DNA from 3 places in the Arthrobacter sp. IK3 genome. Region 3 is predicted to be linked to each of the others. Evidence: predicted binding sites of a transcription regulator. Region 3 holds the regulator's gene; each other region holds the start of a gene.
What was found. The regulator HrcA, encoded in region 3, represses chaperone genes, less so after heat shock. The targets are predictions, from matches to a motif close to TTNGCACTCGNNNNNNNCGAGTGCNAA.
Positions count from the first base shown of each region.

Region 1 (9,628 bases), on a different contig from region 3:
GAGCACCACCCACGGAACATCCGGCCCCTGCCCAACATCGGCGCGCACCGCGCCGAGCGCCAGCAGCCGCTCCACCTCCTCTTCCTGGCTGCAGCCGTACGGAACCAGGTCCATGTGCAGCCGCAGTTTGGCCGTCTTGCTCTCCGGGACAGGGATGATGTCCAGGGGTGGTCCCTGGACTCCGTCGCCGGGTGCCAGGGAAATGCCGCCGTCGAATTCTTCGGCGAACCGGTACCCCAGGGCCTGGGTCCAGAACCTGGCCTGCGCGTCGACGTCGAGGGCATCGAGGGCAAGGGAAGAGAATCTGCTGCTCACGGTAAGGCTCCTTTGGCTCAGGTGAGATCGGAAGAAACCTAGCAGCCGGGTGCCTCTCGGGAATAGGGGGTGAAGGAGGTGCTGGTGCGGACGGTTACCAGCGGTTGCGTGCTTCCTCGATCCAGCCGTGCACGCCGTCCAGGCTGTGGCGCGTACCGTCCGGAGTAGCAGCCCAGCCGGACCACGCGCCGAACGCCTGCCAGGTCTTTGCGGCCACCAGAACGGCATTGGTCGCAGCCAGCCGCCGGTGGAACGGAGTCAGCGTGGCCTCGATCCAGTCCCCGCGGACATGCCACGCTGCCTGTGGATCCGTGAGGTCGTAGCTAAACTCCAGCTCGCCGTCGTAATGGTGCAGCACGCCGTCCACGATCAGCGCGTTTTCGGTGGCCGGCGTTCCCTCTGTCCACAGCCCGCCCAGCTGCAAACCCAGCCGGGTGCCGTTGGCCGTTCCGTATCCGGCAGCCCAGTTCCAGCGCCTGGAATACGGCCAGCGTCCCCGTCCGCGGTCCAGGACAGCGAAGGCGTCCTCGCCCACCGCATATGCGCGCCCGTCCACCGTGATGGTTCCGCTGACCCGGCGGGCCACGTCCTTGAGGGTGTACTGATACCGCGTGTCCGACCACGGAACCACCACCCCCAGCACATCGCCTTCCGCCGGGGCATAAAGCTCGACGCCGACGCGCGGCGACTCGGCGCGCAGGTGCGTGCCGCCGGCGTCGTCATGGAAGCGCAGGTGCAGTCCGCCCATGGTGCCCACAGCGGTGAGGGGCGGCAGGGTGCCGGGCAGGAGCGCGGTGGAGCCCGCGGGAAGCGAGAGCGGATCCAGGCTGATTTCCTGGCCGGTGGCGCGTTCGAACACGTAGAGCTGGAGGGTGGCGGCGTAATCCAGGTGAGCAATGGTCATGCCGAGCACCAGGTCCGGAGTCAGCACGCCCCAGTACTCCCAGCGCTTGGTGCGCCAGCCGTGGGGAAGCCCCTGGGGGAGGTGCGCCGAAGCGTGCAGCGGTGAGCGGGTGAAGCCTACCGCTTCGGGGTTCAGCTTTCCGTATTTCAGGGACAGCTGGACGGGTTCCTGAATTTCCTCCATGGCGCCCCAGTCTAGGCGGCGCGGGCGAAATCATCCTGTACCGGGCCGGCGGGCGGTTTGGCGCTGCGGCGGTGGTGGGCGGACTTGCAGGTGGCGTTCTTCCGGATCGGTGATTTGCCGGAGCGCGGGACGGGCCGTTGGTGGGTTCCCGGGCTGCTGCCCGGTGCCGGAAGGGGACTGTGCGGAGCTGCTGCGGCGGCAGCCCGTGCCGGAGCGGTTGCCCGCAGCACCTCGGGAGTTCCGGTTGCTCCTGCCGGGAAGAGCGCCTGGAGGACCTCTTCCCGGGCGGCATCCGCGGCCGCCAGGAAGTCCCGTGCTGTCGATGTGCCGGGGCCGGTGGCCGCGCGGCGGCGCAGGCGGACGCCTAGGCCGCGCCAGGCCAGCCAGCCCAGGACGGCCAGTGCCCCGCCGGTGCCGTACAGCAGCACCGCCGCCAGTACCAGGGAGGTTGTTCCGCCGGAGAAAACGCCGATGCCCAGCAGGGCGGCGGCCACCCACAGGCCGCAGAGCCAGCCTGCCGCATCCAGCGGAGGCGACGGCGGTGAGCCGGCTATCCGGCTGGGAAGTGTGCGGAGTTTCTCGAGGTGTTCGGTGCGGGTGGCTGTTCCAAGCCGGAACAACGCGGGGTGGGACACTGCTTCCTTTCCTTCCAGACCAGGTTCGAATGAAAGACGGCGGAACGGGTTTTTCCGCTGCAACAGCTCGGGTTAGCACTCTCGCGTTGCAAGTGCTAATCTACTGCCGAAAGTTGAGTGAAGCCAACTCAACTTTGATTCGAAATGGCAGATCAGCCCGCTGCGTACAGCGGAGTGAAGGAGTTGATTTGTGATGGCAACACGTTTTGATCCGTTCCGTGAATTCGACCGTCTTGCCCAGGCCGTCCGCAGTGAATCCCTGCGCGGCATGCCCATGGACCTGTACCGGGAGGATGACCGGTATGTCCTGAGCGTTGACCTTCCCGGCATTGATCCGGGGTCCGTGGACATCGACGTCGACGGGCAGCTGCTGACCATCCGTGCCGAGCGCACCCTGCGCGGAAAGGACGGCGTCCAGTGGCTCACCCGCGAACGCGAAGGCGGGTCCTTCCTGCGCCAGCTCAGCCTGGGCCAGGGGATCGATACCGAGGGCATCAGCGCACATTATGACAATGGCGTGCTGAACGTGATTATCCCGGTCAGTGAAAAGGCCAAGCCTCGCCGCATCGAAGTGCAGTCCGGCTCCGGCGTGTCCCTCGGCGCCGTGGAAGAAAAGCACGACGCCGAGGCGGTCAGCGCCTAGTACAACCGTGCCCGTGCAGGGGCGGCAGGCGGACTTTCCGCCTGCCGCCCCTCGTCCTTGTCCGGGGACCCTGACACCCGGGACGGGTCCGCGTAGCGTGGGCGTATGACTACCCAGGCACGTGCCGCGATCCTGCGCGGCATCAACGAACCTTTTGAAATCACCGATGTTGTCCTGGACGACCCGCGGCCCGACGAGGTCCTGGTCCGGGTGCAGGCAGCCGGAGTATGCGGCACGGACCTTGGGGTCCAGGCCGGGCACATTCCCTTCCCGCTGCCCGGAGTGCTGGGGCACGAGGGCGCCGGAACCGTGGAAGCCGTCGGCTCTGCCGTGACGTCCGTGGTGCCCGGAGACCACGTGCTGCTCAGCTTCACCAGCTGCGGTGAATGCCGGAACTGCCGCAGCGGACACCCCGCCTACTGCACCTACTTCCTGGAGCTCAACCTGGTGGGCGGGCAGCGGCTGGACGGCAGCGCCACGATCAGCAAGGACGGTAAGGGAGTGCACGGCCACTTCTTCGCCCAGTCCTCCTTCTCCAACCTGGTGCTGGCCGACGAACGCGGAGTCACCAAGGTGGACCCGGAAGCGGACCTGGCCCTGCTGGCGCCGCTGGGCTGCGGCGTGCAGACCGGTGCCGGAGCGGTCATGAATGTCCTGCGTCCCGAACCGGGATCCACCCTTGCCGTGTTCGGTGCCGGTCCCGTGGGCCTCTCGGCGGTCATGGCCGCCGCGCTCGGCGGGTCAACGCGCATCGTGGTCATGGACCTGGTGGACTCCCGCCTGGAACTGGCCCGCGAACTGGGAGCCACCGACGTCGTCAATTCCGGCAGCACCGACGCGCTGCAGGCCCTGTTTGAACTGACCGGCGGCGCGGGGGTCACGCATGCGCTTGAAACCACGGGCAGCACCAAGGTGGCAGCCACCGCGGCGGACGCGCTGGCGCCGCTGGGCAAGCTGGGCCTGATCGGTGCCCCCGCTCCGGGGTCCACGGTGCAGCTGGACGTGAACTTCATGCTTAACGGCAGGCAGGTCTTGGGGATCACGGAAGGGGACTCGACTCCGCAGCTGTTCCTTCCCGCCTTGGTGGACCTGATCCAGCAGGGCAGGTTCCCGCTGGAAAAAATGATCACCCGCTATGCGTTCGGGGACATCAATTCGGCCGCCGCGGACGCGAAGTCCGGGCAGGTCCTGAAACCCGTGCTGCACTTCGAGGACCTGCACTAGGCTGGGGATACATCCGGTCCCGAAGGCAAGGCGGTTCCCCATGTTGGTCAGCGTAGGTCAGTTCAGTCCAGGCGGAGACGTCCACGCCAACCTGGCAGTGATGCGCTCACTGGCGGAGAAAGCCCGGGCCGAAGGATCCGAACTGATCGTGTTCCCGGAAGAGTCGATGTTCAGCATTGGCAAGGTGGACGGGCCGCTGGCGGCAGCCGTGGACGCCGGATGGAGCACCTTCGTGCAGCGGTTGTCCCTTGTTGCTGCGGAACTAGGCATCGCCGTCGTCGCCGGCGGGTACGAATCCTCCGGGGAGGACCGTCCCTACAACACGCTGGTGGCCATCGAGGCGGACGGCCGCATCGCGGCCACCTACCGCAAGCTGCACCTCTACGATGCGTTCAGCTATTCCGAGTCCACCCGCATCAAGCCCGGAGACCGGGGCATCCAGGTGGTTGAACTCGGCGGACTCCGGGTGGGCCTGATGACCTGCTATGACCTGCGTTTTCCGGAGCTGGCCCGGGCGCTGGCGGTGCAGGGCGCGGACCTGATTGCCGTTCCGGCCGCCTGGTTCAAGGGCGAGCATAAGATCGACCACTGGGAAACGCTGCTGAAGGCGCGGGCCATCGAGAACACGGTGTGGGTGGCTGCGGCCGGCACGGCGAGCGGGCACACCATCGGCCACTCGGCCATCCTCGATCCGATGGGAGTGCCGCAGGTGTTCCTCGATGAGGAAACCGAAGCCGTGGCAACGGCCGATGTGGTGCGGACCCGGATCGAGGAAGTCCGTGAGTATCTTCCGGTGCTGGCCAACCGGCGGTTCTCGGTGGCCGAGGAGATCGCGCCCTAGCTCCGGTCTGTTCCCGCGCTGGCTGCTGGTTCGGGCAGGTCGATGGGCTTGTGGCCCTGGTCCTTTACCAGGAACCGGTAGGCGGCCAGCATCAGGAGCAGCCACACCACGCCAACCGCCAGTGCGGTGCGCCCCGGACCGGTGAAGGCCAGGATCACGGTTACCAGCGCCATAAAACCCAGGACGACGTAGTTCAGCGCCGGCCAGCCGGGGAACGCGAAACCGGCCGACGGCGTACCGTCGCGCCGCATCTGCCGCCGCATCCGGTGGTGGCTGAGCAGGATCGAGGACCAGGTGAAGATCGTGGCGAAGGTGGCGGTGGACGCCACCACCAGGAACAGCTGCTCCGGAATCCACAGGAAGAGTCCCAGGCCCGCGATCAGGCTCGCCATGATGATGGCTACGGGCCATACCGGCACTCCGTAGCGGGAGACATTGGTGAAGCCCCTCGGCGCGTGTCCCTGCTCGGCCAGGCCGTACATGGTCCGCGAGGCTGCGTAGAAGATCGAGTTCATGGCGGACAGGGCAGCGGTAAGTACCACGGCGTTGATCAGGTGCTCGGCGAACGGGATGCCGATCCCGGCGAAGACCTGCACGAAGGGGCTGCCTTCGGACCCGATCCGGTCCCACGGGAACAGGCACAGCATGACGCCGAGGGACAGGACGTAGAAGAGCAGGATCCGCACCGGCACGGTGTTCACGGCCTTGGGGATGGCCCGCTGCGGGTCCCCGGTCTCACCGGCAGTCACTCCGAGGGTCTCGATGCCGCCAAAGGAGAACACCACGATTCCAAGGCTCATGACAATGCCCCACACGCCAAAGGGTGCGAACCCGCCGTGGTCCACGAGATGGTTGACGCCGGGCTCATAGCCTCCGGTACTGACACCGAAGACAATCAGGTACAGCCCGCCGGCGATCATGGCGATGATGGTGGAGACCTTGACCAGGGTGAACCAGAACTCCATTTCGCCGAAGACGCTGACCCGCATCAGGTTCAGCCCGCCGATCAGGAGCATCGCTGCGATCATCCACACCCAGCCGGGTGTGTCCGGGAACCAGAGGCCCATGTACATGCTCACCGCGGTCATGTCCGCGATGGCCACGATCATCATTTCGAAGGCGAAGGTCCAGCCGGTGAGGAAACCCATGCGGGGACCGAGATAGCGTCCGGCGTACTGGGAGAAGGAACCTGCCACCGGGTGGCGTACCGCCATCTCTCCCAGCGCCCGCATCACCAGGAACACGGCGCACCCGGCGATGATGTAGGCGATCAGGACGGCGGGGCCGGCAGCCTGGATGGTTTCGGACGATCCATAGAACAGTCCCGTTCCGATGGCGGATCCAAGGGCGATGAAGCGGATGTGCCGCAGCGACAGGCCGCGCTTTAGCTCTGTGTGGTGAGGCGTGGTGCTGGGCATGATCTTCCTGGCCGGGCCGGAGGCCCCGGTATTGCTGGATTGGAGCGGGCAGGTGGGTGTCTCGGTCCCGCCCGGAACAGGTCCGCCGATAAAGGACGGACCGCCGTCAAGTCTTCCACATTCTCCTCCGAAGGAACTGGGAGCGGGGGCCCGGGAAAAACTTTCCGGATAGCCGCGTAACCTTTTCGGCTGCCCGGGCGATTACGTAGGTGTAGTGGCCGCGCCGGAACTCATCCCCCCAACGAGCATCGGCGCGGCCACCTCCTGAGCAGGTTCAGCCTGGGCGGGGTACGATTTGGTTCGCCCCAACGTCCCGGATTGAAGGACCCCGCCTTGGCTGACCCGCTGACAGAGCCCATGGTCTCTGCGGCGCGGAAAAACGACCCGGCAGCGCTGCGGGCGGTTTACGAGTCGCTGGCCCCCGCCGTCGTCGGTTATTTCAGGTCCAAGGGCTGCGAGGATCCGGAAGCGCTGACACAGGACGTTTTCCTGACCGTTTTTTCAAGGATCTCCACGGTCAGGGGAGGTGCCGCAGGGCTGCGCACCTTCGTTTTCTCGGTAGCCCATGCCCGGATGGTTGATGATCACCGCCGGCGTGAGCGCCAGCCTTCTCCTGCACCGTATGATCCACAGCTCGACACCAGGTCCTCCGACTCGGCAGAAGACACCGTTCTTCACTCCGGGCTGGTGGCAGCACAGATGCTGGACGGCCTTACCCCCGGCCAGCGCGAAGTCCTGCTGCTGCGTATCGTGGCAGACCTGTCCCTGGAGGAATCCGCGGAAATCATGGGGAAGACGGTCAACACCGTCAAACAGCTTCAGAGACGGGCGCTCCTGGCGCTCCGGGAACAGATCGCAGGGAAGGAGGCCACGGAAGATGGACAGCATGTCCAGCAACCCCAGTGACGCAGAAGCCATCCGGCGCCTCCTGGCGGAATCGGGCGTAGCGGACACCCACCAGCTGGGCGACGCACTCCTGGACCTGCGGCTGGAAGCCCGCTCAGGCGCCCCGGACCCGTCCCCGGAACTGGAAGCGTTCTTCACCCCCGGGGTCACTCCTCTCCGGAAGTCCTCACGCCGGCGCGGCTATCTGCTGGGCGGCGCGATCATTGCCGCCATGGCCGCCGGAACCACCGGAGTGGCGGCCACCAACGGCGGCCTGTGGATCACAGCCGAAGACTCCCACGAGGCCCCGGCACCCGTGGAGTATGAGCAGGTTCCCCCTCCCGAACCGGTGCCGGTGCCGGCCGAGACTGACCCGGCGTCCGTCCCCCAACTTCCCGCCGAGCCGGTGGAGACTGCCCCGGCACCCGCGGAAACCCCGCTGCCCGTCGAGCCCTCCCCTGATGACCCCGGGCACGGCACCGGAAAACCGGCCGAATCCGGGAGGACCGACGACGCCGGCGGACACCGCGGAAGCCCCGGCCAGGGAAGCGAACCGGGCACTGAAGGCTTCTCCCAGGAATTCAACGGGCAGGGCGGCCCGGGACATTCTGGCGGAAACAAGGGCCAGGGGCCCGGGAACAACAACGGCTACGGCGTCGGCCGGGATAAGGGCCAGGACGGTCCGGGCCGCGGCGATGCCGGCAAGGACAACAAGAACAGCAAGGACAGCAGGGACAGCAACCGCGGCGGACCCCAGCACGGGCACGGCTCCGGACGCGGCTGAGCGCCCGCTGCGTACTCAAACGAGAGGCCAGTTACGGCCGGTTTCACGCGTGAAACGAGCCGTAACTGGCCTCTCGATGGGGTTTTGGGGGCGGGAACGGGCTACGCGGTGAGCTGGCGCTTGGAGGAAATCACTCCCGTGTTAAAGCCCGCCAGGTTCAGGCCGCCGTGGAACCGGGCGTGTTCAATCTTCACGCACCGGTCCATCACCACGTTCAGGCCGGCCGCTTCGGCGTCCCGCGCCACCTCCTCATGCCAGGAACCGAGCTGCAGCCAGAGCGTCTTGGCGCCCACGGCCTTGGCTTCCTCCAGTACCGTCGGCAGGTCATCATGCCGGCGGAACACATCCACGATGTCCGGGGTCTCCGGCAGGTCCGCCAGCGAGGCGTACACCGGCTGGCCCAGGATTTCCTTCGCCACCGGGTTCACGAAGTACACCTTGTACGGCGAGGAGGAGAGCAGGTACGTCGCTACGAAGTAGGACGCGCGGGACGGCTTGTCCGAGGCCCCGACAATCGCGATTGACTTGGCCGAACGCAGCAGTGAAAGGCGTTCCGGGGCGCTGGGCCCCACCCAGGTGCGGTTCTCAGACATTGGCTGACTCCTCGGTTTCAAGCGGGACACTGCAGGACGCAGCGTCTTCGGCAACGGGCACCGCATCTTCGGCAGCGGCTGCCGCACCTGCGCCGGCGGCCGTGAGCGCCTGGTCCAGGTCCCAGAGAATATCCTCCAGGTCCTCCAGGCCCACGGAGATGCGCACCAGGTCCTCCGGAACGCCGCCGGCCGCAAGCTGCTCCGGGGAGAGCTGCTGATGGGTGGTGGACGCCGGGTGGATGACCAGGGTCCGGGAATCACCAATGTTGGCCAGGTGGGAGGCGAGCTGCAGGGCCTCGATGAACGCCTGTCCGGCGGCACGGCCGCCCTTCACGCCGAAGCTGAACACGGAACCCGGACCCTTGGGCAGGTATTTCTTCGCCCGCTCATGGTGCGGGTGGGATTCAAGGCCCGCGTAGGACACCCAGGCCACGCGCTCGTCTGCCTGAAGCCATTCGGCCACGGCCTGGGCGTTGCGCAGGTGCTCATCCACGCGCTGGGCCAGGGTTTCAACGCCCTGCAGCAGCTGGAACGCGGACTGGGCGGAGAGCGTGGGTCCGATGTCGCGCAGCTGTTCGGACCGCAGCTTGGTCAGGAACCCGTACTCGCCGAAGTTCCCCCACCAGGAGATGTTGCCGTAGGACGGCACCGGTTCGGTCATGGCCGGGAATTTGCCGTTGCCCCAATTGAAGGTGCCGGCTTCCACAACAACGCCGCCCAGGGTGGTGCCGTGCCCGCCGATGAACTTGGTGGCGGAGTGGATCACAATGTCCGCGCCGTGCTTGAACGGCTGCACCAGGTAGGGGGTGCTCAGGGTGGCGTCGAGAATCAGCGGCACACCGGCGTCGTGCGCCACCTTGGCCAGGCCCTCAATGTCCGTGACTTCGCCGCTGGGGTTGGCCACGACCTCTGCGTACACGGCCTTGGTGTTCTCCCGGATGGCCGCGGCGTAATCCGCCGGATTCGTGCCGGGGACGAAGGTGGTCTCGATGCCGAAGCGGCGCAGCGTCACGTCCAGCTGCGTGACCGTGCCGCCGTACAGCTGGGACGCGGCCACGATGTGGTCGCCGGCGGAGCAGATCGCCGCGAAGGTGACGAATTCCGCGGACATGCCCGACGCCGTCGCCACCGCACCGATGCCTCCCTCCAGGGAAGCGATGCGCTCCTCGAACGCGGCGACCGTGGGGTTGCCGATCCGGGAGT
Region 1 covers NZ_JBPPSW010000002.1:281,637-291,264, forward strand. Annotated here, with positions in the region: gene ACSLGO_RS04035 (VOC family protein) at 1-315, opposite strand, end outside; gene ACSLGO_RS04040 (DUF2804 domain-containing protein) at 410-1,402, opposite strand; gene ACSLGO_RS04045 (hypothetical protein) at 1,414-2,037, opposite strand; gene ACSLGO_RS04050 (Hsp20/alpha crystallin family protein) at 2,231-2,680, shown strand; gene ACSLGO_RS04055 (NAD(P)-dependent alcohol dehydrogenase) at 2,786-3,904, shown strand; gene ACSLGO_RS04060 (carbon-nitrogen hydrolase family protein) at 3,945-4,745, shown strand; gene ACSLGO_RS04065 (amino acid permease) at 4,742-6,163, opposite strand; gene ACSLGO_RS04070 (RNA polymerase sigma factor) at 6,497-7,069, shown strand; gene ACSLGO_RS04075 (hypothetical protein) at 7,050-7,832, shown strand; gene ACSLGO_RS04080 (CoA-binding protein) at 7,934-8,425, opposite strand; gene ACSLGO_RS04085 (O-acetylhomoserine aminocarboxypropyltransferase/cysteine synthase family protein) at 8,418-9,628, opposite strand, start outside.
Region 1: ACSLGO_RS04050 (Hsp20/alpha crystallin family protein) is a predicted target of HrcA. The motif match lies at 2,110-2,136, and genes of this name have one in related genera.

Region 2 (9,628 bases), on a different contig from region 3:
AAAGCACTTCGTAGTCGGAGAGCTCAAAGCCGAACAGCGGGAAGGACTCCGTGAAGGAACCACGGCCAAGAATGACCTCTGCCCGGCCGCTTGAAACTGCGTCCAGCGTGGCGAAACGCTCGTAGACCCGGATTGGATCGTCAGAGGAGAGAACCGTCACTGCGGAGCCAAGCCGGATCCGGCTGGTCTGGCCGGCAATCGCGGCCAGCACGGTTTCCGGCGAGGACACCGCGTAGTCGTCCCGGTGGTGTTCGCCGATTCCGATGAAGTCCAGTCCCACCGAATCCGCCAGCACGGCTTCGGCCACCACGTTGCGGATGACCTCAGGCATGGGCAAATTGGTTCCGTCCCCGCCCTGCGTCACGTCTCCAAACGTGTCCAGTCCCAGTTCAATCTGCTGTGCCACTGCCGCCACCTTCATCCTCGTACATATGCGTATGCATCTATTGTTGCGCACAACCGCGCCTGGAGGCGGACTATTCCCCTGCCGCGCGTCCCCGCCGTTCCCCGGCACGCCGGGAGGTGTCCGTTCAGGGTGCGGGCACCCGGCGGATAGACTTGGAAACGGCCCGGAGCCGGTGCTCCGTGCGGGGGCGGAAGAATGATCCACCAACGAGGACTAGTTGAGGAATTTTGCGAGACTTTAGTGCACGCCTGGCCACCGCTGACGAGGTTGCGGACTGGGACAAGCTGGTCCAGTCCAACCCCAACGGCGGCAACGTACTGCAGTCCGCTGCCTACGCTGAGGTCAAGTCCCATCACGGCTGGAACCCGATCCAGGTGGTCTTCAGCTGCCCGGACTACACCTCCTACAACCTGGTGATCGAGAAGAAGGTCCCGCTGCTCGGCAGCCTCTGGTACCTGATCAAGGGTCCCGACGCAGCCGTGCCGGAGGACGTTCCGGCAATGGCGCAGGCACTGGGCAGGTTCGCGAAGCAAACCGGCCGCCGCGTCTTCGCTCTGAAGGTCGAGCCGGACATTGTGGACGGCGACGACGTCCGGGACCTGTTCACCTCCGCCGGATTCGTGAAGACGTTCAACCTGCAGCCCAACGATTCAACCGCGCTGCTGGACACCACGCCGGACACCGAGCAGATCCTCAAGAATATTTCCTCGCGTGCCCGCAACGCCGTGCGCCGGGCCATCCGCGAAGGTGCCGACGTGCGCCGCGTGGAGGCCACCGAGGAAAACATGCGGACCATGTACAAACTCATGAGCCACATTGAAGACCGCTCAGACGCCCGGATGCGCTCCTACGAGTACTACCACCGCTTCTGGTCCAACTTCGTGGACGCCGGCCAGGGCCGGTTCTACTTTGCCTTCGACGAGAACGGCGAACCCAACGTGGGCGCGTTCGTGATCGCCTACGGGAAAAAGGGAACCTACAAGGACGGCGGATCCAAGCCGCGCCGAAGCCAGTACGGGGATTCCCACCTGGTGCAGTGGACCGCCCTCACGGAGCTCAAGGAAGACTTCGGCATTGAGGAATACGATTTCTGCGGCACTCCGCCCAGCAGCGAACTGAAGAACAAGGAACACCCGCACCACGGCCTGGGCCTGTTCAAGACCAGTTTTTCCAAGACCGTCACCGATTTCACCGGCTGCTGGGACGTGGTGCTGGATCCGCTCCGCTACCGGATCTGGAACACCATAGGAGAACGCGTGACGCGCCAGGTCTACTGGCGGCGCCACCACCAGCCGTTCTACTAAACCGACTACCAGCAGCGAAGCAGGGGTGGACACCGTGGACAACGACGACGACCGCCGCGGGCCTGCGCCAACACCGGAGCCCGTGGCCGGCCTTCTTCCCATCATCAAGGTGCCTGGGCGCCCGGACGGCACTGAGGGGCATCCGCGCACCGGGCCTGCCCCGGTCCATGAAGCGCCGGGGGTTGAGACTCCGGCCGACGCGCTTCCCGCCGTTCCCGGACCGGGTGGCCTGCGGAGCACCAAGCCGAAGCCTCCGCCGGCCACGTCCTCGGTCCCGCGCATGCCCAAGAGCAGCAAGGCAGCCGCTGCCCGCAAAGCCGCTGCGGCCGGCCAGCCCGGACGCCCGGCTCCGGGAACGGCTCCCCGCCCGGCCAAACCTCGTGCCCGGAAGACGACCCCGCGGCAGCACAGTCCCTCATCGGCCCAGCGGGCGGATTCCTCGTCCGCCGCAGCGCGGCGGGTGCTCAAGCGCCTGGTGCAGGGTGAGACTCCGCCCACCCAGGCCATGTCCATTGTCGAACGCCTGGCTGGCAGCCCGTACGCCAATCCCCGGGTCCGTTCCGGCGGACCGGATGCCAGTGCCCGCAAGACGCTCGACCTGGCTTTGGGCATGGCCGAGACAATGTTCCGTTACGGGGCCGGTGCGCTTGAGGTTGAAACGGCAATGATCGCGGTCACTGCTGCGTACGGGCTTGAAAACATTGAGGTGGACATCACCAACCAGTCCGTCCTGCTCAATTACTCTCCAAAGGACCAGACTCCCATCACCGTGATGCGGGTGGTCCGGTCCTGGACCAACAACTATGCAGGACTGGCACTGGTGCACAGGCTGGTCACGGACATCGTGGACGGCAACGTATCCCGTGCCGAGGCCTCCCAGCAGCTCAACTCGATCGTGCATCAGCCCAAGCCCTTTCCCCGCTGGGCCGTCACCTTTTCAGCCGGCCTCTTCGCCGCTGCAATCGTGGCGTTCATTGGGGGGAGTCCGCTCGGGTCCGTCGTCGGATTCGTGAGCACCATCCTGGTCAGCCTGCTGCAGCGGGTCCTGGGACGCTGGCGCGTTCCGGACTTCTTCACCACGGCTGCCAGCGGATTCCTGGTCACGGCGCTGGCCATGCTTTTCTGGTGGCTGGACGCCACGGATGTGGCGGACCTGGACATAGCACCCGGCATCGTCGTGGCCGGAGGGATACTGCTGCTGCTGCCCACCGGGCGCCTGGTCTCTGCGGTGCAGGATGCGATCAACGGCTTCCCGGTGACAGCTGCCGGCCGTTTCCTCTCGGCGTTCCTGACCTTCGGCGCGATCGTGGCAGGCATCGCCGTCGCGCTGGTAGCCGGAGCGCTGGTGGGAATGCCGCGGCTGGAGGTGACCACGGGAGGCTCCTCGCCCTATCCCTTTGCCGTCGTCCTGCTGGTGCTGGCCGTCGCGCTGGCAACTATCAGCATTACCGAGCAGTCACCGGCGAACCTGGTGCTGCCCACCGTGCTCATCGGGGTGGGCGGATTCCTGGTCTCGGTGGCCTCAGAGGCAGCTGGAGTCGGCCCGCGGCTGACGCCGGCCATCGCCGCGATCGTCATTGGCATGGCCTCGAGGATAGTTGCCCTGCGGATGGGCGCACCGCAGCTGGTGGTGGCCGTCCCCGCAGTTTTGTTCCTCTTCCCCGGGCTGAGCATCTTCCGCTCGATGTACGGGCTGAGCATTGGGCTGGATGACATCTCCGCAGGGGTCATTGGCCTGTTCAACGCGCTGACTGTCATCCTCGCGATCGCCGGCGGCGTCGTCTTCGGTGACAACCTGGCCCGGCCGCTGACCCGGAACCTGAACGGCAACGACCGCCGCAACCGCCGCCGCTGATCGACGGCGGCCGGGTTAGAGGATCTTGCCGATCGGAGTTCGTTTCTCGGCCTGGAAAGCGTCCTCAGTTCGTCCCGCGGCCCAGTAGCCGGAAAGCGAGACGGCACTGCGTTCGAGTTTATGCCGGGTGAAGAATATTTCCCTCAGGCCCTTCATGGCCTCACGCTCACCATGGGCAAAGACCTGGACCGCTCCGGGATGGAAGGGCAGCGCGTCCAGGGCCGCAACCAGCAGCCGGCCCGCCGGCTGGTCCGCACCGCGGTAGAGCCACGTCACCACAACACCCCTGGGAGAGTTCAGCGGAAGTTCGTCCTGCGGACCCTGGACCTCGATGAAAGCGTGTCCCACGGCGTCGTAAGGCAGTGCCTCGAGGGCAGCGGCAGTGGCTGGAAGCGCGGACTCGTCGGCGGCGAAGAGGTACCAGTCAGCCTCGGGATCGGGGGCGTAGCCGCCGCCGGGACCGCCAAAGGTGAGGATATCCCCGGGCTGGGCCGAGGCGGCCCATGGGCCGGCAAGCCCCTCGTCGCCGTGAACGACGAAGTCCATGGCGAGTTCACGGCGCTCCACGTCGACCCACCGGACGGTGTAGGTCCGGGAAACGGGCCAGTCCTCCCGGGGGGTTTGCTCACGCAGCTCTTCAAGCGGAACGGTGCCGTTCAGCGGCCTGCCGTCGCGGCCAAACCAGATCTTGCAGTACGCGTCCGTGCTGCTGCTCGGAGTGAAGGTGTCAAAGCCTGGGCCGCCTGCCACGATGCGCACCATGTGCGGCGAGAGCTGCTCGCGGCGCAGCACGGTCATGGTGTGCGTGGGCCGGGCGCGCCGGGCGGGTGCCGGCGTCCGGGTTGCGGGGGCATCAGGCATAGCGGTGTTTCTCCTAGAACGCGGTGGTTGTTCTACCGTACCCCGGGCAATCTCCAGTCCACCGGTGTTGCTCCCTGTTGCACGAGGAGCTCGTTGGCCCGGCTGAACGGACGGGAACCAAAGAAACCGCGGGAGGCCGAAAGCGGGCTGGGGTGTGCCGATTCAATCCGCGGCAATCCTCCCAGCAGGGGAGCCAGGGACTGCGCCTGGCGTCCCCACAGGATGGCCACCAGCGGAAGCGGGGAGCCGTCCGGGTGCCGCCGCGCCGCGAGGGAACGGACAGCGAGTTCGGTAACCGGCTCCCAACCCAGGTTCCGATGGGAGTTCGCCTGGCCGGCGGTAACGCTCAGCGCGCGGTTCAGGAGCAGCACGCCCTGGTTGGCCCACGCGCTGAGATCCCCGTGCTGCGCGGGCTCAATGCCAAGGTCGGCCCTCAGCTCCTTGTAGATGTTGACCAGCGAACGCGGCAGCGGGCGCACCCCGGGATCCACCGAGAAACTCAGGCCGACGGCGTGGCCCGGGGTGGGGTAGGGGTCCTGCCCGATGACCAGCACCTTCACCTGCTCGGCGGGCTGGGTAAACGCGCGGAGAATATGCGCGGGAGGGGGAAGGATGTGCTCTCCGGCGTTGATCCGGCGCTGGAGCTCGTCGCCAATGCGGTGGATCCGGTCTGCCTCCGACGCCAGGAGATCCGCCCAGTCTCCGGCGATGCTGCTGGACAGCGGGATGCCTGAGGCGAAGGGCACAGGGTCCTGGGGCGAGGCGGTGTCATTGCTGGCGAGATCGAATAGGGCCGGTTCATGGCTGCTGTTCACCCCTCAAGTGTCCGCGATGCACGGACAGGATCCCAGCCGGCGGGCGGTGCCGCCTGAATGACAACACTGTTATTCCGGTTTACGATTGCTTGAGGAAGCAGACTCTTGCCTGGACCGTGCCCTCGAGCGGCCGAGTCCGGGCGAACCGGGAAACGGGGACAACAGATTGGCAGGATCAGCCGGAGCCGAGGCGTTTTCACTCGACGGTGTGGTCGATCCCCAGAGTCCCCTCAGTGAGCGGGACCAGCAGATGCTCGCACTTGAGCGCTCCTGGTGGAAGTACTCCGGGGCCAAGGAACAAGCCATCCGCGATCTCTTCGGCATGTCAGCCACAAGCTATTACCAGGTCCTCAACGCCCTGATTGACACCGAGGAAGCCCTTGCGCACGATCCCATGCTGGTGAAGCGGCTGCGTAGACTGCGTACTACACGCCAGCGCGCGCGTACGGCCCGCCGCATGGGCACCGACGCCTAGGGCATTCCCCATACACAAGGACAGACACCGCAGCCATGAGCCAATACCCCAGGGATGAGTTCGACAAGGTCCCGGAGACCTCGACCCGCCAAGGCGTTCACCGTGAACGGCTTATTCCGGCGCGCTCCAGCGGAATCGGCCTGATCATCACGGTGGGTGTCCTTGCCCTCCTGGTGGGCCTGGCAGCGTATTTCGTGCTCCCGCGGCTGGGTATCGGTGCCGGCAGCAGCGCCAGCCCCGCAGTTTCGGAATCCAGCGAACCTGCCGCGGAACCGTCGCAGTCCCCGAGCCCAAGCGCCTCACCCACTCCGTCAGCTACTCCGACGCCGACTCCCACCCCGGAGCCGACGCCGGAGGCACCGGCGGCGGACCGGACACAGCCGGTGGTCGTGCTCAATGCGAGCGGCGTCTCCGGGCTGGGTGCCCGGATCTCCACCCGGATCGGGGCGGACGGCTGGACGACGGCGCAGGTAGGTAACTGGGCAGGCATGCCGATGCAGACCTCGGCGATCTTCTTCAACGGTGAAGCACAGCGCGCAAACGCCGAGGAGCTTGGAAAGTTGCTGGGAATAGCGACCATTACCGAGTCTCCCGAGTTCAGCCTGGTCACCGTTGTGGCCGGTCCCGGCTTCCAGTAACCCCGGGGCAGCGACGTTTAGTTAAGACTCGATAACTATCCCCGGACCCCGTGGGTGAAGACCCGGGCGCTGGCTAAAGTAAGGGCCAGCCGAACGGGATGGGCAGGCAAACCACCTGCAGTTCCGGTCTGGCTGCTGTCGTGGAACACCATCGCGGCAGCGGAACCTAAAAGGGGAGAATGAGTATGGCGCAGGGGATCGTCAAATGGTTCAACGGGGAAAAGGGCTACGGCTTCATTACCGTTGACGAAGCCCAAACTGATGTTTTCGTCCACTGGTCCGCGATCCAGTCCGCTGGTTACCGGACACTGGAGGAGGGCCAGCGGGTCGAGTTTGAAATTGGTGAAGGCCAAAAAGGCCCGCAGGCCGAGGATGTCCGGACCGTCTAGGCGGACGCCCGGACACGCCGGGTAGACAAAGCAGTGAGCCGGTACCCCGTCGGGGTGCCGGCTCACTGCTTTGTCTAGTCGCCTGGTCTTGGCGGATGCCGAGCCTGCTCGCGAGCGGCGCTTACTCCCGAAGCGGAACTCCGCGGGCATCTGTCCGGAACGACTGCGCTCCGGCCAGGATCATGATCCCTTCAACGAACCCCCAGATAGCGGCGAAGCCGAACGTGAACAGGGTTACCAGGAGCTGCACGATTCCCAGCGTGGTGTAGCCGAGGTAAAACCGGTGGATGCCGAGCCCGCCGAGGAAAATGCCCAGCAGGCCTGCAGCAAGCCGCGACTTGGGCTCGACCCATCCGTATGGAGCAGGAGCACCCGCAGGGTAGCCATGCGGGTACCCGGGCTGATAGCCCTGCTGATAGCCCTGGGAATACCCGGGCTGGTAGTTCGCTGCCGGAGGTCCCTGCTGGTACTGCTGGTATCCACTCTGGCTGCCGGCCTGCTGGTAGCCGCCCGCGGGATCACCGGGATGCTGGGAGGACCCGGGAACTGAACCTGTTCCGGCCTCGGACGCGTACTCGCCCGGCGGCGTGCCATAAGGGGGCGGAGCCGCGCTGGCACCGTGGGCTTCGGGCGCGCGGGTCCCGTCTGCCTCGCCGTCGAGGGGAGAAGAATGGTTCGGGGGCTGGTTGGGCGCCATGGCCTGCTCCTTGGCATCGTCGTTCGCTGAGCACGTCGCTTGCTGAGCACGGTGCCGTGGTGCCGCCGAGGCGTGACCGGCCGTGCTGATCCTAATCTACGCTGGCGCGCGCCCTTCCGGGCTGCCGCCCCGCAGAATCGGGCAGGGTTTCCAATCCGGCCATGAGGAAGGGGGCGCGGTGCCGGTCACAGGCCGCCGTGACTGCTTGCACTCAAAGGTTGGGAGTGCTAATTATTGAGTTAGCACTCTTGCGGACTGACTGCTAAGTCATCGGCGTTGAGTGAACCAGCAAGCCACTGGGGTGAGGGCCCTGCGGATGCACGTAAAGAGATCGTGCTCCCAGGCCCGTCCGTCGCGGGCACTCCAGCCAGGAATGCAGAATCCAAGCATGACTGTTCCGGAAGGACGATAGCCGTTATGGCCAAGATCATTGCATTTGACGAAGAGGCACGCCGCGGCCTCGAGCGGGGCCTGAACACCCTCGCCGACGCCGTCAAGGTCACCCTCGGCCCGCGTGGCCGCAACGTCGTACTCGAGAAGAAGTGGGGCGCCCCCACGATCACCAACGATGGTGTTTCCATCGCCAAGGAGATCGAGCTGGACGACCCGTACGAGAAGATCGGCGCTGAGCTGGTCAAGGAAGTTGCCAAGAAGACTGATGACGTCGCAGGCGACGGCACCACCACGGCAACCGTCCTCGCCCAGGCACTCGTCAAGGAAGGCCTGCGCAACGTTGCTGCCGGTGCTGATCCGCTCGGCCTGAAGCGCGGCATCGAGAAGGCAGTCGACGCCGTCACGGCCGAACTGCTCTCCTCCGCCAAGGAAATCGAGACCAAGGAACAGATCGCGGCTACGGCTTCCATCTCCGCCGGTGACCAGCAGATTGGCGACCTGATCGCCGAAGCGCTGGATAAGGTGGGCAAGGAAGGCGTCATCACCGTCGAGGAGTCCAACACCTTCGGCCTGGAGCTCGAGCTCACCGAGGGCATGCGCTTCGACAAGGGCTACATCTCCGGCTACTTCGTCACCGACGCAGAGCGCCAGGAAACGGTCCTCGAAGACCCGTACATCCTGATCGTCAATTCCAAGATCTCCTCCGTCAAGGACCTCGTGGCCGTCCTCGAGAAGGTCATGCAGTCCGGCAAGCCGCTGCTGATCATTGCCGAAGACGTTGAGGGCGAGGCCCTGGCAACCCTGGTTGTCAACAAGATCCGCGGCACCTTCAAGTCCGTTGCCGTCAAGGCTCCGGGCTTCGGCGACCGCCGCAAGGCCCAGCTGGCCGACATCGCCATCCTCACCGGTGGGCAGGTCATCGCCGAGGAAGTTGGCCTCAAGCTTGAGAACGCCACGCTGGATCTGCTCGGCAAGGCACGCAAGGTTGTTGTCACCAAGGACGAGACCACCATCGTCGAAGGTGCGGGTGACCCCGAAGAGATCGCCGGACGCGTCAACCAGATCCGTGCCGAAATCGAGAACTCCGACTCGGACTACGACCGCGAGAAGCTGCAGGAGCGCCTGGCCAAGCTGGCCGGCGGCGTTGCAGTCATCAAGGCCGGTGCCGCAACCGAGGTTGAGCTCAAGGAACGCAAGCACCGCATCGAAGATGCCGTGCGCAACGCCAAGGCTGCTGTTGAAGAAGGCATCGTCGCCGGTGGCGGCGTCGCCCTGATCCAGGCCGGCCAGAAGGCATTCGCCAACCTGGTTCTGGAAGGCGACGAAGCAACCGGCGCGAACATCGTCAAGGTTGCCATCGACGCTCCGCTGAAGCAGATCGCCTTCAACGCAGGCCTCGAGCCCGGTGTTGTTGCGGACAAGGTCCGCGGTCTGGCAGAAGGCTTCGGCCTGAACGCCGCCACCGGCGAGTACGAAGACCTGCTGGCCGCCGGCGTCAATGACCCGGTCAAGGTAACCCGTTCCGCCCTGCAGAACGCGGCTTCCATCGCCGGCCTGTTCCTCACCACCGAAGCAGTCGTTGCCGACAAGCCCGAAAAGGCTGCACCGGCAATGGGTGGCGGAGACGACATGGGCGGCATGGGCGGCATGGGCGGCTTCTAGTCCCCATCCCCGGCCGGTTCGCCCGGCTGAATGCCTCTGCACAGGAGCGCGGTACCTTCGGGTGCCGCGCTCCTGCGTTGTGTCCAGAACGTGCTGCAGCGGTCCTGCCTTCCCCCCCCGGGGCGGGCCCTGC
Region 2 covers NZ_JBPPSW010000014.1:106,540-116,167, reverse strand. Annotated here, with positions in the region: gene ACSLGO_RS17050 (LLM class flavin-dependent oxidoreductase) at 1-406, opposite strand, end outside; gene ACSLGO_RS17045 (lipid II:glycine glycyltransferase FemX) at 634-1,710, shown strand; gene ACSLGO_RS17040 (threonine/serine ThrE exporter family protein) at 1,991-3,565, shown strand; gene ACSLGO_RS17035 (siderophore-interacting protein) at 3,581-4,426, opposite strand; gene ACSLGO_RS17030 (uracil-DNA glycosylase) at 4,459-5,241, opposite strand; gene ACSLGO_RS17025 (DUF3263 domain-containing protein) at 5,408-5,716, shown strand; gene ACSLGO_RS17020 (LytR C-terminal domain-containing protein) at 5,752-6,354, shown strand; gene ACSLGO_RS17015 (cold-shock protein) at 6,540-6,743, shown strand; gene ACSLGO_RS17010 (NINE protein) at 6,865-7,440, opposite strand; gene groL (chaperonin GroEL) at 7,858-9,495, shown strand.
Region 2: groL (chaperonin GroEL) is a predicted target of HrcA. The motif match lies at 7,680-7,706, and genes of this name have one in related genera.

Region 3 (9,603 bases):
CCTATGAAGTCTCCCGCTCCCTGGCGGCCTGCGAAGGAGCAGTGCTGCTGGTGGATGCCGCTCAGGGGATCGAAGCGCAGACCCTTGCCAACCTCTATCTGGCGATGGAAAACGACCTGACCATCATCCCGGTCCTCAACAAGATCGACCTGCCGGCAGCGCAGCCGGAGAAGTACGCCGAGGAACTCGCCCATCTGATCGGCGGCGACCCTGCGGACGTCCTGAAGGTCTCCGGCAAGACCGGTGTGGGCGTCGAAACCCTGCTGGACCAGATTGTCCGGGACATTCCGGCCCCGGTGGGCGATCCCAACGCACCGGCACGTGCCATGATCTTCGACTCCGTCTATGACACCTACCGCGGCGTGGTCACCTACGTCCGCGTGGTGGACGGCAAGCTCTCCCCGCGCGAACGCGTGCAGATGATGTCCACCCGCGCGAGCCACGAACTCCTTGAAATCGGCGTCAGCTCGCCCGAACCCACGCCTTCCAAGGGCCTCGGCGTCGGCGAGGTGGGTTACCTGATCACCGGTGTGAAGGACGTCCGCCTGTCCAAGGTGGGGGACACCGTCACCAATCTGGCAAAGCCCGCCGCCGAATCACTGCCCGGCTACGCCGATGCCAAGCCCATGGTCTTCTCCGGCCTGTACCCGATCGACGGCGCCGACTACCCGGTACTGCGTGACGCGCTGGAAAAGCTGATGCTCAACGACGCCGCGCTGGTGTACGAACCCGAAACCTCGGCCGCCCTCGGTTTCGGTTTCCGCGTGGGCTTCCTTGGCCTGCTGCACCTCGAAATCACGCGTGAACGGCTCGAGCGCGAATACAACCTGGACCTCATCTCCACCGCACCCAACGTTGAGTACGAGGTGACGCTTGAGGACAACAAGGTGGTCACCGTGACCAACCCCAGCGAGTACCCCGAAGGCAAAATCAAAGAGGTCCGCGAGCCGATGGTGGCGGCCACCATCCTGGCACCCAGTGAGTTCGTGGGGGCCATCATGGAACTGTGCCAGACCCGCCGCGGTGTCCTGGGCGGCATGGACTACCTCTCCGAAGACCGGGTAGAAATCCGGTACCGCCTGCCGCTGGCCGAGATTGTCTTCGATTTCTTCGACGTGCTGAAGTCCAAGACCCGCGGCTACGCCTCCCTGGACTGGAAGGCCGACGGCGAGCAGGTCTCCGACCTGGTCAAGGTGGACATCCTGCTGCAGGGCGAGCAGGTGGACGCCTTCAGCTCCATTACCCACAAGGACAAGGCCTACGCCTACGGCGTCATGATGACCGGGAAGCTGCGGGAACTGATTCCCCGGCAGCAGTTCGAGGTTCCCATCCAGGCCGCCATCGGCTCCCGCATCATTGCCCGCGAATCCATCCGCGCCATCCGCAAGGACGTGCTTGCCAAGTGCTACGGCGGCGACATCAGCCGTAAGCGCAAGCTGCTGGAAAAGCAGAAGGAAGGCAAGAAGCGCATGAAGATGGTTGGCCGCGTGGAAGTCCCGCAGGAAGCCTTCGTGGCTGCCCTGTCCTCCGACGAATCCAAGGACAAATCCAAGAAGTGACACCCAGCGCACTGCCCCTCGGGGATCCCGCGCCAAAGGACGGACTTCTCCCGTCCGACGCAGCAGCGGCGGCTGCAGAGCGGAAATTCGGGCTGTACGTCCACATTCCGTTCTGCGCCGTACGCTGCGGCTACTGCGACTTCAACACCTACACCGCTACCGAACTGGGTGGAGGTGCCTCGCAGGACGCCTACGCGGCCACAGCCGCGCAGGAGGTGCGTTTCGCTGCCGGGGCGCTGACGGCGTCAGGCCTTCCCGAACGCCCCATTGAGACTGTCTTCTTCGGCGGCGGAACCCCAACCCTGCTGCCCGCCGAAGACCTGGCCGCCATCCTGGGCACAGCCGTACAGCAGTGGGGTCTGGCACCAGGCGCGGAAGTTACCACTGAGGCCAACCCCGACTCGGTGACCCCGGAATCGCTGCAGCTTCTTGCCGATGCCGGCTTCACCCGCGTGTCCTTTGGCATGCAGTCCGCCGTGCCGCACGTCCTGGCGGTCCTGGACCGCACCCATACGCCTTCCCGGGTGCCTCAGGCGGTGCAGTGGGCGCGGGATGCCGGACTGAAAGTCAGCGTCGACCTGATCTACGGCACGCCCGGTGAGTCCCTGGCGGACTGGAAGCACTCGGTCGAGGAAGCCCTGAGCTACGAACCCGACCACATTTCCGCCTACGCGCTGATCGTAGAGGAGGGGACCAAGCTGGCCGCGCGCATGCGCCGCGGCGAAGTCCCGCCTATCGACGACGACGACCACGCGGACAAGTACCTGCTGGCCGACGAGCTGTTCACGGCTGCCGGGCTCAACTGGTACGAGGTCAGTAACTGGGCGCGCACGCCGCAGGATGCCTGCCGGCACAACCTGGCCTACTGGCGCAGCGATGACTGGTGGGGGATCGGACCCGGGGCGCACTCCCACGTTGGCGGTGTCCGCTGGTGGAACGCCAAGCACCCCACGGCCTACGCCCAGCGCATCGCGGCGGGGGAGTCACCCGCCGTCGGGCGTGAGACCCTCGACGCGGACACCCGCTACCTCGAAGACGTCATGCTGCGCACCCGGCTGGCCGAAGGCCTGCCGCGGGAACTGCTCCGCCCGGAGGGACGGCACGAGATCGCCGGCCTGATTGCGGACGGCCTGGTTGAACCGAAGGCCGCCATCGCGGGAACCGTGCTGCTCACGCTTCGGGGCCGGCTGCTGGCCGACGCCGTGGTGCGGCGCCTGCTCCCGTAGACCGTGCACAGAACCAAAAGACCCGCCGGCCCCCATGGGGCGGCGGGTCTTTCGCGTGGGGCCGGAAGCGTCAGCGCTGACGTGTCAGCGGAAACGGCGCAGGTTGAAACGGTAGCGGTAAGGCCGGCCGCGGTTGCATTCGATTCCGGCGATCACCGAGTACACTGCCACGACAATCCAGATGAGTGCATTCAGGATGGCGAAATACCCGCCGACCACCGGAATGAAGGAAAGCAGCCAGGCAACGAGGGCCAGGATGGTGGGGGGTAGCGTGAAGTTCAGCGCTTCCTTGGACTCCTGGGCCGTGAACGGCCCGCGGTCACGGAACACCAGATAGATGATGAGGGAAGGAACAAAACCCAGGATCCCGCCAAAATGGGAAAGGGTTGCCCACTGGCGGTCTTCCGACGCGGTCAGGGGAAGGGCGTTGGCCGGGGCACCCTGGTAGTCCGGGCGCGCCGGCGAACCGCTGTTAGCCGGCTGCGGGTGGTTCGGGCGTGGGTTGGACACGGTGGCTTTTCCTTTAACTCTCAGATGACGCAGGGGTCGCCCCCCCCGCGGGTACCTGTTGTTAGACAAGGGTACTGGCTTCAGCGGCCGGAGCAGGCACCGGGGCCCCGCGTGCCGTGCCGACGGCGGGCGCGCCAGGTTTCCGGCGCAGTCCTACGGAACGGTGAGGAAGTCGATGACTTCCTCCACCCGGCCCAGCAGTGACGGCTCCAAATCGGCGTAAGTGCGGACCGAACCCAGGAGCTTCTTCCAGCCCACGGCGACGTCGGTGTGGTCGCGGTGCGGCCAGCCAAGTCCCTTGAGGATTCCGGTCTTCCAGTCTTCATGCCGGGGCACCACGGGCCATTCAGCCAGTCCGATGACGTGGGGCTTGATGGCCTGCCAGACGTCCACGTACGGGTGCCCGACAATGAGCACGTTCCCGGCAGCTCCGGGCACCCTCATGGCTTCAGCCGCTATGCGGGATTCCTTGGACCCGGACACCAGATGGTCTACGAGGATCCCGAGCCGCCTCCCGGGTCCGGGAGAGAACTCCCGCACGGCACCGGCAAGGTCGTCCACGCCGTGGAGGGGTTCGACGACGATGCCTTCAATCCGCAGGTCGTCACCCCAGACCTTTTCCACCAGTTCCGCGTCGTGTTTGCCCTCAACCCAGATACGGCTGGCCCGGGCCGTTCGCGCACGGACGTTCTCCACGGCGACAGAGCCTGACGCCGTACGCCGGGCAACGGGGGCCTGGGCCTGAACGGCCGGGACAACTTCAACGGGTTCGCCTTCCAGGAGGAATCCGAAGCCCAGCTCAAAGGACCGGGTGCGCCCGCGGTAATCTTCCAGCACCACCAGGTGCATGCCGCCGGATTTCTCGGTGCGGATCACCGCGCCTACCCACCCGGTCTGGACTTCCTCCAGCACCAGGCCCTTCTCGGCACCCACCTGCCGCAGGGCCTTACGGGCCGGGGCGGTGATGTCCTGCGGACCCCACTCGTAGCTGGGCATGACTCCTCGTTCCTGACGACGCGCGAAGGGCCTGCGGTGGCGGCAGGCACGCAGGAACCAATGCTAGCAACGGGAGCGGATGGTATTAGACTTAGCACTTAGGGACACCGAGTGCTAAGTCTGGCCTGAGAACAGCTGCCAGCGGAAAGCCAGTCAGCGAAGGAGGAAACCATTGAGCGAACCACGCCGGCTCGAGGTGCTCCGGGCCATCGTCGAAGACTACGTCCACTCGCGTGAACCGGTCGGCTCAAAGGCCCTGGTTGAACGCCACCACCTCGGGGTTTCCTCCGCAACCATCCGCAATGACATGGCTGTCCTCGAAGAAGAGGGCCTGATCGTTGCGCCGCACACGTCCGCAGGGCGCATCCCCACGGACAAGGGCTACCGCCTGTTCGTGGACCAGCTTTCGGACCTCAAGCCGCTTTCCGCGGCTGAACGCCGTGCCATCCAGACACTCCTGGAGGATGCGGAGGACATCGATGACATTCTGGACCGCACGGTGCGTCTCCTCTCCCAGCTGACCAACCAGGTCGCCGTCGTTCAATATCCGCACCTGGGCAATGCCAAGGTGCGGCACATCGAATTCGTCCTGCTGGCACCGGCGCAGGTGCTGGTAGTCCTGATCTCCACGACGGGCCGGGTGGAACAGCGGGTCATCACCGCCCCCGCTCCCGTAACCGAACAGGACCTGCACGAACTGCGCCAGCACTTCCTCCAGGCACTGGCCGGAACCACTCTGACCCGGATCACTTCCCATCTCGCGGATACGCTGGCCACCGTGCCGGCGCACCTGCGCGGCACCGCTGGCGCGCTGGGACGGGCACTTGAACAGCTGGCCGGCATCAACCGTGAAGACCGCATGGTGATGGCCGGCACTGCGAACCTGGCCCGGGCCACCGGTGACTTCCCGCTGACCATCGGCCCCATCCTGGAGGCCCTCGAAGAGCAGGTGGTCATGCTCCGGCTGCTCTCCGAGATGGAACAGGATGCCAGGGGTGTTTCGGTGCGGATCGGATCCGAGAATCCGTACGGTTCCCTGTCCGAGGCATCCGTCGTAGCCACTGGGTACGGGCCGGACGCGTCCGCTATGGTTGGAATCCTCGGTCCCACCCGGATGGACTACCCCAACACCATGGCAGCGGTCCGAGCCGTTGCCCGCTACCTTTCCCGGGTCCTGAACAACTGACCCACCAGACCGGCAGGCGCGCCGAACGGTGCCCTGCGGAAGACTAACCACCCCCGAGGCGGGGTACGCAATACAGGAAGCGATGTGCACGAGTGAGTGATCACTACCAGGTACTCGGCGTGAGCCGGGATGCCACCGGCGAGGAAATCAAGAAGGCCTACCGCAAGCTGGCCCGCAAACTGCATCCGGACGTGAATACCGCCCCCGGAGCTGCGGACGAGTTCAAAGCCGTGACCCATGCCTACGAGGTCCTCTCCGACCCGCAGAAGCGCCGGGTCTACGACACCACCGGCCAGGAAAACGGCACGGACAACGGGTTTGGCGGCGCCGGCTTCGGCGGCCAGGGCTTCGGCTTCCAGGACATCTTCGACACCTTCTTTGGCGGCGGAGCCCCCGGCGGGGGACGGGGCCCGGCATCGCGCACCCGGCGCGGCCAGGATGCGCTGATCAACGTCCGGATCGACCTGAAGGATGCCGTCTTCGGCACAAACAAGAAAATCGACGTCGAAACCGCTGTCCTCTGCCCCACCTGTGAGGGCTCCTGCTGCCAGCCCGGAACCTCGCCCCGCACCTGCGACATCTGCCACGGCAGCGGCCAGGTCCAGCGTGCAGTGCGTTCAATCCTCGGCCAGGTCATGACCACCGCGCCCTGCGGCTCGTGCCAGGGATTCGGCACCGTCATCCCGGACCCGTGCCACGAATGTGCCGGGGAAGGACGCGTCCGCAGCCGCCGCACCCTGACCATCAAGGTTCCCGCCGGCGTCGGAACAGGCACCAGGATCCAGCTCAGCGGACAGGGTGAAGCCGGAACTGCCGGCGGACCGCAGGGTGACCTGTACGTCGAAATCCGGGTCAACGCGGATCCCGTGTTCATGCGCGACGGCGATGACCTGCACGCAACCCTGACGGTGCCGATGACGGCGGCCGCACTGGGCACCGTCATCACCATGGACACCTTTGACGGTGAACGTGAGATCAACATCAAGGCCGGCACCCAGTCCGGTGAAGTCACTACGCTCAAGGGTCTTGGCGTGACCCACCTGCGCGGTTACGGCCGCGGTGACCTGATGGTGCACGTCCAGGTGGAGACCCCGCAGAAGCTCGACGCCGCGCAGGAGGAACTGCTGCGCCGGCTCGCGGAACTGCGCGGAGAGGAATTCGCCGAAGGGCGGGTCAGCGGCAGCAGCAACAGCGGTGTCTTCGCCAAGCTGCGCGACCGTCTCGGCAACCACTAGGCGCCGGAGCCCACGGTGACCAACCCCATCTTCTTCGGCGATCCCGAACTCGTTGCTGCCGCGGCACCGGGGAGCGTCTTCGCGCTCACCGGCCCTGAGGCGCGGCATGCAGTGGCAGTCAAGCGGCTCTCACCGGGAGAAGACGTGGATATTGTCGACGGCGCCGGAACCCGCCTGCGCGGAACCGTACGGTCCGCCGAGCCGGGATTGCTGGAAGTCGATGTCCGGGACGTAGCGGTAGAATCAGGCCAGGACTGCGAGATCACGCTTGTCCAGGCACTGGCCAAGGGCGACCGGGACGAGCAGGCGATCGAGGCCGCAACCGAACTTGGCGTGGACGCAGTCCTTCCCTGGCAGTCCGAGCGCAGCATCGTGCGGTGGCGTGCTGACAAGGCGGCCAAGGGCCAGGCCAAGTGGCGCGCCGTAGTGACCTCGGCGGCCAAGCAGTCCCGCAGGTCCCGGATTCCGCAGGTGCGCGATGTCGCCGACAGCAAGGCCCTTGCTGCGGTCCTGGCGGGGACCGATTTGGTCCTGGTGCTTCACGAGGAAGCCGACGTTCCACTGGCAGCTGCCGTTGAACTCGCGCTGGCACGGTCCGTGGGAACCGGCCTGGAGGCTGGAATCCGGTCCATCGCCGTCGTGGTGGGGCCGGAGGGTGGAATCAGCCCGGCTGAACTCCAGGCCTTGCGGAACGCCGGTGCGGTTGCGGTTCGGCTGGGTCCGCATGTGCTGCGTTCCTCGAGTGCGGGCCCTGCTGCCCTGGTGCTGCTGAACCACCTGCTGGGCCGCTGGAACTGAGCACGGCCCGGGCGGACTAAGGTCCTTCCCGGGTCAGCTGCTGAATTTGGGCTCTCCGAGGCCGGAGAGCCTAGTAGACCGTGAAGCGCTTCGAATCCTCGTTCTCGCCCTCGCCGTGGAACACGCGCAGGCTGTACTCACCGGGGTCCAGGTCGATCTGGATGTCGAACATCGCCGTCTCGCCGGATGCGGCATCCAGCCGGATCTCACCGGATTTCAGGGCGGACGTCTCAGGCCGTCCGTTGACTACCCGCTCCACGCTCCAGAACAGCGGCTCATCGCGCTCCACGGCGGAGCCGGTGACCGTCACGGAAGCCTCAGTGCCGTCTCCCGCCTGCGGGCTGATGATCCAGATCGGCGCGGGCATGGACTTGTCCCGCGTGAGGTCCCCTTCCAGGTCCTCATGGCCGAACGCCTTGTAACCGGCCTTGCCGTCCACGAGTACGGCAACACTTGCGTTGTAGCCGGCAGTAGTCAGGCCCGCATTCGCGGCTGCGGCGGTTGCCGTATACACCAGCTGCTGGACCGCGCGGTGGGCCATGCCGGCATCCAGGGACGGCTTGAAGGCATCCGCGGAAATGTCCACTGTGATGACGTTCTTGCTGGAGATCGAGGCAGTGACCCTGGAGGCCGGGGCCCACGGCGTGAAGTAGTCATCATCTGACGGCGTCGCGGTAGTCATGGTCATTACCGCTTCCCCGATGGGGTCGCCCGTGTTCTTCGACGGAAGGAACTCACGGTACAGCTGGACATCGGACCCGTTCAGGCCCAGCCAGTAGACCGGCATCACTACCTTTGATTCCGTAGCTTCCGCAGGTGCGGAAACAGCCATCGGGTGACCCTCGGGGGAAGTCGCGGCGCTAAAGGAGCTGGGCATGCTGGTGGTGGGCAGTTCCGCAACCACGCCGCAGGAACCCAGAAGCAGCGGGGCTGCTGCCGCGGCCAGCAGGAGGCGGAAACGTGCGGAGCGGCGAGTTCGCTGCTCGGTCATGACTGTCCCTGCCTTCCATGTCCTGTGCCGGCACGAGTCCGGTCGATGCTGTGGGGGTCCGTCCGGGACAGGGGGTCGCGGCCGGAGCATTCCATCAAGCTTGGCACAGCCGCACGGGCCCAAACCGGGGGTTCCGGCCTTCCGGCCGGGACTGATACTTGATTGAGACCCAGACGATGCCAAGCCGAGACAAACGGCGTAATACAGCTCACACAGTCCGTAACTGATCCGCCGATCCGTTCCCTGCAGCGCTACCGGAAGCCGGCGGGGCACGTGCGGGCGCATATCCAGTAGAATTAAGAAGTCTGTGGGCACCATGAACTTCAGCAGACGTACCATCCAGAATTCCGATAAGGGGCGATGAGAGGCCGAGGGGCCGCATATATGACCGAATCTTCAGCAGGAATCGGCACCATCCGTGAGGACCAGCAGACGATTGTCTTCGACTCAACCGAGCACATGGTCCAGTCTTTGGGCGCGAACGATGAAGCCCTGAAAGTCATCGAGAACGCCTTTCCGGAGGTGAACCTCCACGTCCGCGGAAACGAGCTCTCAGTCTCCGGCCCAGCCCCTGCAGTGGACCGGACCGTCCGCCTCGTCAACGAGGTCCGCGTCCTTGCGCGGCACCAGACGCGGGTGACGCCCCAGATCCTCGAACAGCTGATCACCATGCTCAGGGACCAGAGTGCGGACCGGCCGGCCGAGGTCCTCACCCAGAACATCCTTTCGACGCGCGGCCGCACCATCCGCCCGAAGACGCTCAACCAGAAGAACTACGTTGACGCGATCGACCGCAATACGGTTGTCTTCGGGATAGGCCCGGCGGGCACCGGAAAGACTTACCTGGCCATGGCCAAGGCGGTCCAGGCCCTGCAGCAGAAGGAAGTCAACCGAATCATCCTGACCCGTCCGGCGGTTGAAGCGGGGGAGCGGCTTGGATTCCTTCCCGGCACGCTTAACGACAAGATCGATCCGTACCTGCGTCCGCTCTACGACGCGCTGCACGACATGATGGACCCGGAATCGATTCCCCGGCTCATGGCCGCCGGAACCATCGAGGTAGCCCCGCTGGCCTACATGCGTGGCCGTACCCTCAACGACG
Region 3 covers NZ_JBPPSW010000008.1:189,706-199,308, forward strand. Annotated here, with positions in the region: gene lepA (translation elongation factor 4) at 1-1,559, shown strand, start outside; gene hemW (radical SAM family heme chaperone HemW) at 1,556-2,785, shown strand; gene ACSLGO_RS12535 (DUF4870 domain-containing protein) at 2,870-3,295, opposite strand; gene ACSLGO_RS12540 (DUF3097 domain-containing protein) at 3,449-4,291, opposite strand; gene hrcA (heat-inducible transcriptional repressor HrcA) at 4,464-5,477, shown strand; gene dnaJ (molecular chaperone DnaJ) at 5,570-6,712, shown strand; gene ACSLGO_RS12555 (16S rRNA (uracil(1498)-N(3))-methyltransferase) at 6,728-7,510, shown strand; gene ACSLGO_RS12560 (GerMN domain-containing protein) at 7,581-8,501, opposite strand; gene ACSLGO_RS12565 (PhoH family protein) at 8,886-9,603, shown strand, end outside.